Azospirillum brasilense: one gene and its partner. The protein of the gene in region 1 interacts with the protein of each later gene in a pairwise test. Links are inferred from orthologs where the notes say so. Each region holds a gene or a part of one and is shown on either strand. Other genes may lie near its edges.

Evidence for each region. Proteins that work in one complex are often made in the same cells at the same time.
Region 2: the proteins of AMK58_RS15240 (region 1) and parE interact in binary tests that used the Escherichia coli proteins (3 or more experiments, as listed by UniProt). The link is inferred for Azospirillum brasilense from one-to-one orthologs.

Annotation. Positions count from the first base shown.
Region 1 is NZ_CP012915.1:330,304-334,389, forward strand. Bases 1,226-4,040 are described here. They hold AMK58_RS15240 (dihydroxyacetone kinase subunit DhaK), read right to left. Parts: upstream 3,225-4,040; coding sequence 2,226-3,224; downstream 1,226-2,225. Other genes in these bases: AMK58_RS15235 (DAK2 domain-containing protein), read right to left, coding at 1,609-2,223; AMK58_RS15245 (IclR family transcriptional regulator), read right to left, coding at 3,371-4,040. Also shown: AMK58_RS15225 (histidine phosphatase family protein), read left to right, coding at 124-711; AMK58_RS15230 (ribbon-helix-helix domain-containing protein), read right to left, coding at 829-1,101; more of AMK58_RS15245, read right to left, coding at 4,041-4,086. UniProt on the Escherichia coli protein: Dihydroxyacetone binding subunit of the dihydroxyacetone kinase, which is responsible for the phosphoenolpyruvate (PEP)-dependent phosphorylation of dihydroxyacetone via a phosphoryl group transfer from DhaL-ATP.
Region 2 is NZ_CP012915.1:861,544-865,759, reverse strand. The notes cover bases 719-3,663. They hold parE (DNA topoisomerase IV subunit B), read right to left. Parts: upstream 3,213-3,663; coding sequence 1,224-3,212; downstream 719-1,223. Other genes in these bases: AMK58_RS17685 (acyl-CoA thioesterase), read left to right, coding at 3,335-3,663; AMK58_RS17695 (hypothetical protein), read right to left, coding at 719-1,099. Outside these bases: AMK58_RS17700 (alpha/beta fold hydrolase), read left to right, coding at 1-523; more of AMK58_RS17695, read right to left, coding at 542-718; more of AMK58_RS17685, read left to right, coding at 3,664-3,751; AMK58_RS17680 (FtsB family cell division protein), read left to right, coding at 3,916-4,216. UniProt on the Escherichia coli protein: Topoisomerase IV is essential for chromosome segregation; it is the principal protein responsible for decatenating newly replicated chromosomes. It relaxes supercoiled DNA.

The sequences.
Region 1 (4,086 bases):
TCTCGGACGCGAGACACGGCGCAGCGGCGTGGTTGCAGAGTGGTGCGCTGCGAAGCGGGCTGGGTTTCCCGTCGGCTCGACCGATATTGACCTCATGGACTCGTCATCCGCCGTGGTGCTTCAATGCCGAAGCTTTTCCGTCGCAGATCGCTTGCCGTCATGGTTGTGGCCGTTCTGATCGCGTGCTCCGCTTCGGTGGGTTGGGCCGCGGATACAGGCAAGCTCGATCCGCGGGGGTTGATCGTCCTTATGAGGCATGCGGAGGCGCCCGGAGTCGGGGACCCGCCGAACTTTCAAATCCGCGACTGCGCGACACAGCGCAACTTGGACGCGAACGGCCGTGAGCAGGCCCGGCAGGTCGGTGATCGGCTGCGGAGCCTCGCTGTTGGGGAGGCAACTGTGTATTCGAGCCAATGGTGCCGATGCCTGGAAACCGCCCGGCTTCTTGCGGTCGGGCCGGTGCAGGAACTGCCGGCTCTCAACTCATTCTTCGAGCGGCGTGAGGAGCAGGACGCGCAGATTGCTTCGTTGCGCCGCTTTCTGGCGGGACTGCATTCCGACGGCGCGCCGGTCGTGCTGGTGACGCATCAGGTGATTGTGACCGCGTTGACCGGCGTCTTCCCGGCATCAGGAGAGTCGGTCCTCCTGCGGGCAAACGGGACCGACGAGCCGACCATCGAGGAGCGCATCAAGGCCGACGCCTCCAGATAGACGGTTGGCGCGTTGAAGCCCACGGGCCACGGTGCCAGCACCGTGACTGTGCGCCTGGAGAACATCGGGCGGCTTCGGGCGCCCTTCGCTCTCCCGAGCCGGCCGGAAGTGCCCCAGTTACTCCGCCGCCATGGACAGGGGAGTGTAGGAGTATTCCTGCGGTTCTGGTGTGGCCGCCCTAAAGTACTCCAGCACGTAGACCCGTACGGCGCTGGACAGGTTGCTGGCATCCACAGCCTCCACCCGCTCGGCGAGACGATTGCACAGTTCGCCCAAGGTCAGGTTTTCCCGCTGCGCGATTTCCTCCAGCCCTTCCCAGAAGGCGGCCTCCAGCCGCATGCTGGTGCGTTTTCCCGCGACATAGACGTTTCTGAGCTTCTTCGATGACATGGCAGGACCGTTGCGCGACAGGTTGCACTCTTATGTGTGAAGGGTCGCGGAGTCCGAGCCGAAAAACATGTGATGAACTTCACATAAAACGCAGGGAGTCACGCAGCCGATCAACAAAGTCACAGCAGGGCCGCCACGCTGTCGCATCCTATTGCTACAGCCCCTCCCCACGGCCCTGCGGTGGTGAGGTGGTCCCCATTCCCGGTTCTCCCGCAGTTTGCGTGGAAGGGCTGACGACGCTGGAGCCGGCGCCGTCAGCAGATCCTATGCATGCGGTCCATCCTGCCAACGGCCAAGCCACTCCGTTCATGGCCGGCACCACCGGCATTCCGTTGATCTTCCGAGCCTGGGAAACGCCGCCCACATCAACCTTTCCATTCGTCGTTTTTTTGTCGCAACGGGGACCAGATCAGTGCCAGGACGCAACACTTGCCGAGGGCACGACAGGTTCACAGTGCGGCCAGTGCCCGTTCATGAGCGGAACATCTTGCAGCCCGCCCCCCAACGTCACGAGCCACGCTGACAGATACTCTCGGTGAGATGCGCGAAGGCGAGCATGCCGGGATCATCCACGCCAATGCTCTTGTCGGCATACATGCGGGCACGCCCCATGCGGCAAGGTTCATTCCGGAAGCGGACGAGCGCCTCGTCACAGGCTGCGACCGCTCTTGCGCGGATCGCGGCCTGTTCCCCGGCACCGGCCAGGGCCGAGGAAACCGCATCGAGCGCATCGACCACGGTCTTGTCCCCAAGTTTCGCGCCGCCTCGCGCCATGACGGCATCGCGCGCCTGTTCGAGAAGGGGAGCCAGTTCGCTCCAGGGGATTTCCGCCCGCCCCTTCGTCCTCTTCGACATCGTCAGGAGCCCGGTCGCGAGCAAGGTGCCGAGGCTCGATCCCGTGGCGGAGGCCGCGGCCTTGGCAAGGATGCCCAGGCTCACCCCGACATCGTCGATCCCTTCCATCCGCTGCTCGGCCATGAGATCCAGCACCCGGCGCAGCATGCCGCCGGTGTCCCCATCGCCGAGCTTGGCGTCGGCCGCGTTGAGTTCCTGTTCAAGGGTTGCCATGCGCCCGTGCGCGAGGGCGACACCGGCGGCAATGTGCGTGACGGTCAGGCCCATGCTCAACCAATCTTCCAGAAGGGACAGGATGCCGGAGCGGCGAGAAGCCGTTCCAGCTCATCGTCGAGGAAGCAAAGGCTGAGCGAGACGCCGGCCATTTCCATCGAGGTCACGTATGGCCCGACCAGGGGCTGGACGACCGTCAGCCCAGCCTTGTCCAGCCGTTCCGCAAGGCGCCGGTAGAGGATGAAAAGCTCTTCCAGCGGGGTGGCGCCGAGGCTGTTGACCAGAACCGACACGCGATGTCCGCTTCCCTCGGGGCGTTCCGCCAGAAGGCGGTCGAGCATCTCGTCCGCGACGGCATCCGCCGGCTTGAGCGTGTCGCGCCAGATGCCGGGTTCGCCGTGGATGCCGATGCCCATTTCCATGTCGCCTTGGGCGATGCGGAACGACGGTTCCGCCGCACCGGGGATCTGGCAGGACGAGAGGGCGCAGCCGATGGTCCGCGTCCGCTCCACGGCCTTCGCCGCCGCCGCGGTCACCTCGGCCAGCGAGGCGCCCTCGTCGGCCCGGGCTCCGGCGATCTTGTAGGCGTAGACGATGCCGGCAACGCCGCGCCTCTTGCTGCGTTCCTCGGGGGCGGCGCTGGCGATGTCGTCGGTGCCGAGCACCGTGCTCAGTTCCAGGCCTTCGTCCTCAAGGAACTCCCCCGCCATGTCGAAGTTCATGCGGTCGCCACCGTAGTTCCCGTACAGGCGCAGGACACCGCATCCGCCGTCCGCCGCCTTGATCGCGGCTATGCAGGAATCCACGGTGGGGCCTTCGAAGACGTTGCCGATCGAGCAGGCGTCGACGAGACCCGGACCGACATAGCCGGTGAACAGGGGCAGGTGTCCGGACCCGCCGCCGGTCACGATGCCGACCTTGCCCGTCCGCGCGCCTTCGGTGCGGCGGATCACCCGCCCCGCCGGTCCATCCCGCATGAGTGACGGATGGGCCGCGCACAGCCCGTCGAGCATCTCGTCCACATAGTGCGCAGGATCGTTGATCAGCTTCTTCACGATGGATTCCTCCCGTTGCGCCGCGTCCGCGCGCCATGGCAGCCCTCCGCCCGCAGCGCTCCGGCGCGTCGGTGACTGCAAGGGTTCGATGGTCGGATGCGGGCTTGTGGGGCTTGGGGCCGGACGCCGGGGCCCGGTCCTGCCCGTTACGTGATGGGTGTGGTGAGCGCCGGCGCCACGGCGTCGTCGCCGTTGCTGTAGCCCAGCTGGAGTGAAATCGACTCCGCGTGGCTCATAACGACCGGGGCGAGGCTCTGCACCCGTTCATGCGTCATGCGCGTGGCGGGGCCGCTCACACTCACCGCGGCGAAGACATGCCCGCTGGTGTTGCGGATCGGCGCGGCGACGCAGCGCACGCCGATGTCGATCTCACCGTCGTCGATGGCGTATCCGCGCTGGCGGATCGCCGCCAGATCCTCCCTCAGCCGGTCGGGATCGGTGAGGGTGTTGCGTGTGTAGGCCGGGAGTCCCACCCCAAGGACGCGGTCGATGACCAGGTCCGATTGGAAGGCCAGGGTCGCCTTGCCGACACCGGTGCAATGGCAGGGCGACGCCTCCATCGTGGTCGTCGCGTTGTTCGGGCCGGATCGGCCCCCCGCGCCCCGTTCGATGAAGACCATCTTCATGCCGTCGAAGACGCACAGGTGGACGGTCTCCCGCGACAGGGTGCTGAGCGCGTCCACGTACGGCTTCGCCACGCGGTGCACGTCCATGTTGGCCAGAACGATCGATCCCAGCTCGAAGAGCTTGATGCCGAGCCGGTACTCGTCGCGGCTGTGGTCCTGTTCCAGGAACCCGATTTCCTTGAGCGTGAGAATAAGGCGGTGTGCCGTGCTGCGCGGAAGCTTGGTCCGGCGCGCCA
Region 2 (4,216 bases), 530 kb from region 1 along the record:
CGCCGGCCTGTCGATGGGAGGTTACGTCGCCTTCGAGATTCTGCGGCAGGCGCCGGAGCGGGTGGCCAAGCTCGCCCTGCTCGACACGAGCGCCCGCCCCGACACGCCCGAGCAGACCGCCACGCGCCAGGATGCCGTGCGCCTGGTGGGGCAGGGGCGGCTGCGGCAGGTGGTGGCCGCCGGCATGCCACGCCTGGTTCATCCCGACCGAAGCGCGGATCCCGCTCTGGTCGACTCGGTTCAGGCCCAAGCCCAGCGGGTCGGGGCGGACGGCTATATCCGCGAGCAGACCGCGATCATGAACCGCCCTGACAGCCGGCCCGGGCTGGGGGCCATCGCCTGCCCGACGCTGGTGCTGTGCGGGCGGCAGGACGCCATCACGCCTTTGGCGCTGCATGAGGAGATGGCCGAGGGCATCCCCCATGCTCGCCTCGCGCTGATCGAGGATTGCGGCCATCTGTCGGCCATGGAGCAGCCCCAGGCGGTTACCGCTCTGCTGCGGCAGTGGCTGCTTTACGCCTGACCGCCGTCCTCGCCCGCCTCAGCAGTCAGGACCCCCGCCGCAGCCGTCCAGGTCGGCGCGGCGGGCCGGAAAAAGGGCAAAGGTCATGTCGCTGATGAGTGATCGGAAATCGGGGTCGTTGGGTCCCTGCGGACGGTCGAGCCAGCCGGTGGCCGAGGACAGCGTTCCGCCGCCGCGGCAGAAGGCGCCCTGAACCACGATGGGGCCGCCGGGTGGGCTGGTGCGCAGGGGCTGGCCGCTGCACAGGTACGAGTTCAGGGTGGTCTCGGCGGGGTTGAAGGCTAGAACAACCCGGTAGTCGGGCCGCGCCGTCTGGTTCGGCGTCGTCGTGAAGTTGGTGCGCACGCCGGAAATGCGGTTCTGCATGTTGGCGGTCACCAGCGGCCCGAAGGTCTGCGGGTCCATGCCGAAGGGATTGCCGTGGATCACCACGCGCAGATCGCGGTTGGAGGCGGCGTAGGACACCTCGCTCAGCGTGTAGGCGGGGACGGGCAGGTCGGCCACCACGCGTTCGTTGGTGCAGGCCGCCGCCATCGCACAAAGGGCGAGAACGCTGGCACGGGGCAGGAAGGTCATGGCTCGCCTGGCTGCAGAGTGGACGTCGGGCGACCAATCATGGGACGCTGCCGACGCACCGGCAAGCCCGCGCCTCCGGAAGAGCCGCCGCTCAGCCGACCGCGCATCCCGGCAGCGTGCAACATCACACGTCGATGTCGTCGACCCGGACGAACTTCGCGTTCTCCTGGATGAACTGGAAGCGCAGCTCCGGACGGCGGCCCATCAGCTCCTCCACGCGGGTCTTGGTTGCCTTCACGTCCTCGGCCTGCTCGGGGTCGGCGCTGTTCGGCACGACGACGCGCAGCAGCGTGCGCTTGGCCGGGTCCATGGTCGTCTCGCGGAGCTGGGCCGGCATCATCTCGCCCAAGCCCTTGAACCGGCTGATCTCCACCTTCTTGCCCTTGAAGGTCTTGTTCATGAGCTGGTCCTTGTGGGCGTCGTCGCGGGCGTAGACCGACTTGGCGCCGTGGCTGATGCGGTAGAGCGGCGGCAGGGCCAGATACAGGTGCCCGTTCTGGATCAGCCCGCCCATCTCCCGGTAGAAGAAGGTCATCAGCAGCGAGGCGATGTGCGCGCCGTCCACGTCGGCGTCGGTCATGATGATGACCCGCTCGTAACGCAGCTTGTCGCTGGAGAAGTCCTTGCCCACCCCGCAGCCGAGCGCCTGGGTGAGGTCGTTCAGCTCCTGGTTCGCCTTCATCTTGTCGGAGGAGGCCGAGGCGACGTTCAGGATCTTGCCGCGCAGCGGCAGGATGGCCTGGGTCTCGCGGTTGCGCGCCTGCTTGGCCGACCCGCCCGCGGAATCGCCCTCGACCAGGAAGATCTCGGTCCCCTCCGGAGAGTTGCGGGAGCAGTCGGCCAGCTTGCCGGGCAGGCGCAGGCGCCGGGTCGCGGACTTCCGTCCCAACTCCTTGGACTGCTTGCGCTTGGCGCGCTCCTCCGCCTTCTCGATCAGCCGTTCCAGAAGGGCCTTGGACGAGGACGGGTCGCCGGACAGCCAGTGGTCGAAGTGATCCTTGATCGCCGCCTCGACCAGCCGGTGGGCTTCCGCCGTCACCAGCTTCTCCTTGGTCTGGCCCTGGAAATGCGGCTCGCGGATGAAGACCGACAGCAGGATGCAGGCGTCGCCCATCACGTCGTCCGCGGTGACTTGGGCGGCGCGCTTGTTGTTGGTCAGTTCGCCGTAGCCCTTCAGACCGCGGGTCAACGCGGCGCGCAGGCCGGCCTCGTGCGTGCCGCCCTGCGGGGTGGGCACGGTGTTGCAGTAGGTGTGCGAGAAGCCCTCGTCATCCTCCGGCCAGGCAATGGCCCATTCCACGCGGCCCTGCTGGTTCGGAAAGTCCAGCGCGCCCGAGAAGGGCAGGCGGGTCATCGTCCGGCGTTCCTTCAGGGCGGCGTTCAGGTAGTCGAGCAGGCCGCCGGGGAAGTGCAACGTCTCCTGCGCCGGGGTGGTGCTGTCGGGGGACAGCAGGGACGGGTCGCAGCTCCAGCGGATCTCCACGCCCCGGTACAGGTAGGCCTTGGAGCGCGCCAGCCGGTACAGCCGGTGCGGTTCGAAATGGGCGGCCTCGCCGAAGATTTCGGGGTCGGCGTGGAAACGGATGGTCGTGCCGCGGCGATTGGCCGCGCCCTGGCGGGTCAGCGGTCCCTGGGGCAGGCCGCGGCTGTAGTGCTGCACGTAGAGCTGGCGGTCGCGCGCCACCTCGACGGTCAGCCGGTCGGACAGGGCGTTCACCACCGACAGGCCGACGCCGTGCAGGCCGCCGGAGGTCTGGTAGACCTTGTTGGAGAATTTGCCGCCCGAATGCAGGGTGGTGAGGATGACCTCCAGCGCCGACTTGCCCGGGTACTTGGGGTGGTCGTCGATCGGGATGCCGCGCCCGTTGTCGCGCACCACCACCGTGCCGTCGGCAGTCAGCTCCAGGTCGATGCGGCTGGCGTGGCCGGCCACCGCCTCGTCCATGGCGTTGTCCAGAACCTCGGCCACCAGATGGTGCAGCGCCCGGTCGTCGGTGCCGCCGATGTACATGCCGGGGCGCCGACGGACGGGCTCAAGCCCTTCCAGAACCTCGATATCCTGGGCGGAATAGGTCTCGGCCTTGCGCGCCGTGTTCTCGAAAAGATCGCTCATGGCCCCAGTTATAGGAATTTCGTCAGGGCTGCGCAAGCGCATGCGGTGGCTCCTATATACTCCCCGCACCATATTTTGTGATGCGCTTTTTCGACCCCAGAATGAACGAGGGCGGAGGCACGATGAGCGACGGCACTCCTACCGACCAATCCCCCACCCACCCCGACATGGAGGGCGGCCCGGCGTTGCGCACCATCGCCATGCCGGCGGACACCAACCCCAACGGCGACATCTTCGGCGGCTGGTTGCTGTCCCAGATGGATCTGGCCGGCGGCGTCGCCGCCCTGCGCCGGGCGGGCGGGCGCGTGGCGACGGTGGGGATCGAGGCGATGACCTTCCACAAGCCGGTCTATGTCGGCGACGAGGTGAGCTGCTTCGCCCATGTCACCAAGGTGGGCCGAACCTCCATCCGCGTGCGGGTCGAGACCTGGGTTCGGCGCCAGCGCAGCGCGGGGGAGGCGATCAAGGTGACGGAGGGCGTGTTCACCTACGTCGCCATCGGCGAGGACCGTCGCCCGCGCGAGGTCCCGCCGGAGTGAAGCGCCACCCGCCTTCTTTCGAAGGTTGCGCACTGTGACACTCTCCTTTGGGGGTGTAAGCCGCCTATTACTCGGCGGCGCAAAGAGCATGGCGCGGTGAATTCTTTCGGATTGCTTCTTTTCCGTTTGACCGAAGGAATCGCGTATGATTCCATCATACCGTCATGACCATGCTCCAGAACCTCACCGACTCGCTGAAACGCGCCGCCAAAAGCGCCCTTCGCCAGGCCATCGGGCCGGCCATCGGCTCCTGCGTCGTCGCCTACTTCGTCTATTACGCCGTCCAGGGGGACCGCGGGCTGCTCGCCATGAACCACCTGAAGGCGGAGATCGCCACGGCGGAATCCGTCCTCGATCAGGTGAAGGCCGAGCGCGAGCGAATGGACCGTCGTGCGCAACTGATGCGCAGCGACCACCTGGACCGCGACATGCTGGACGAGCGTGCGCGCACGATGTTGAACCTTT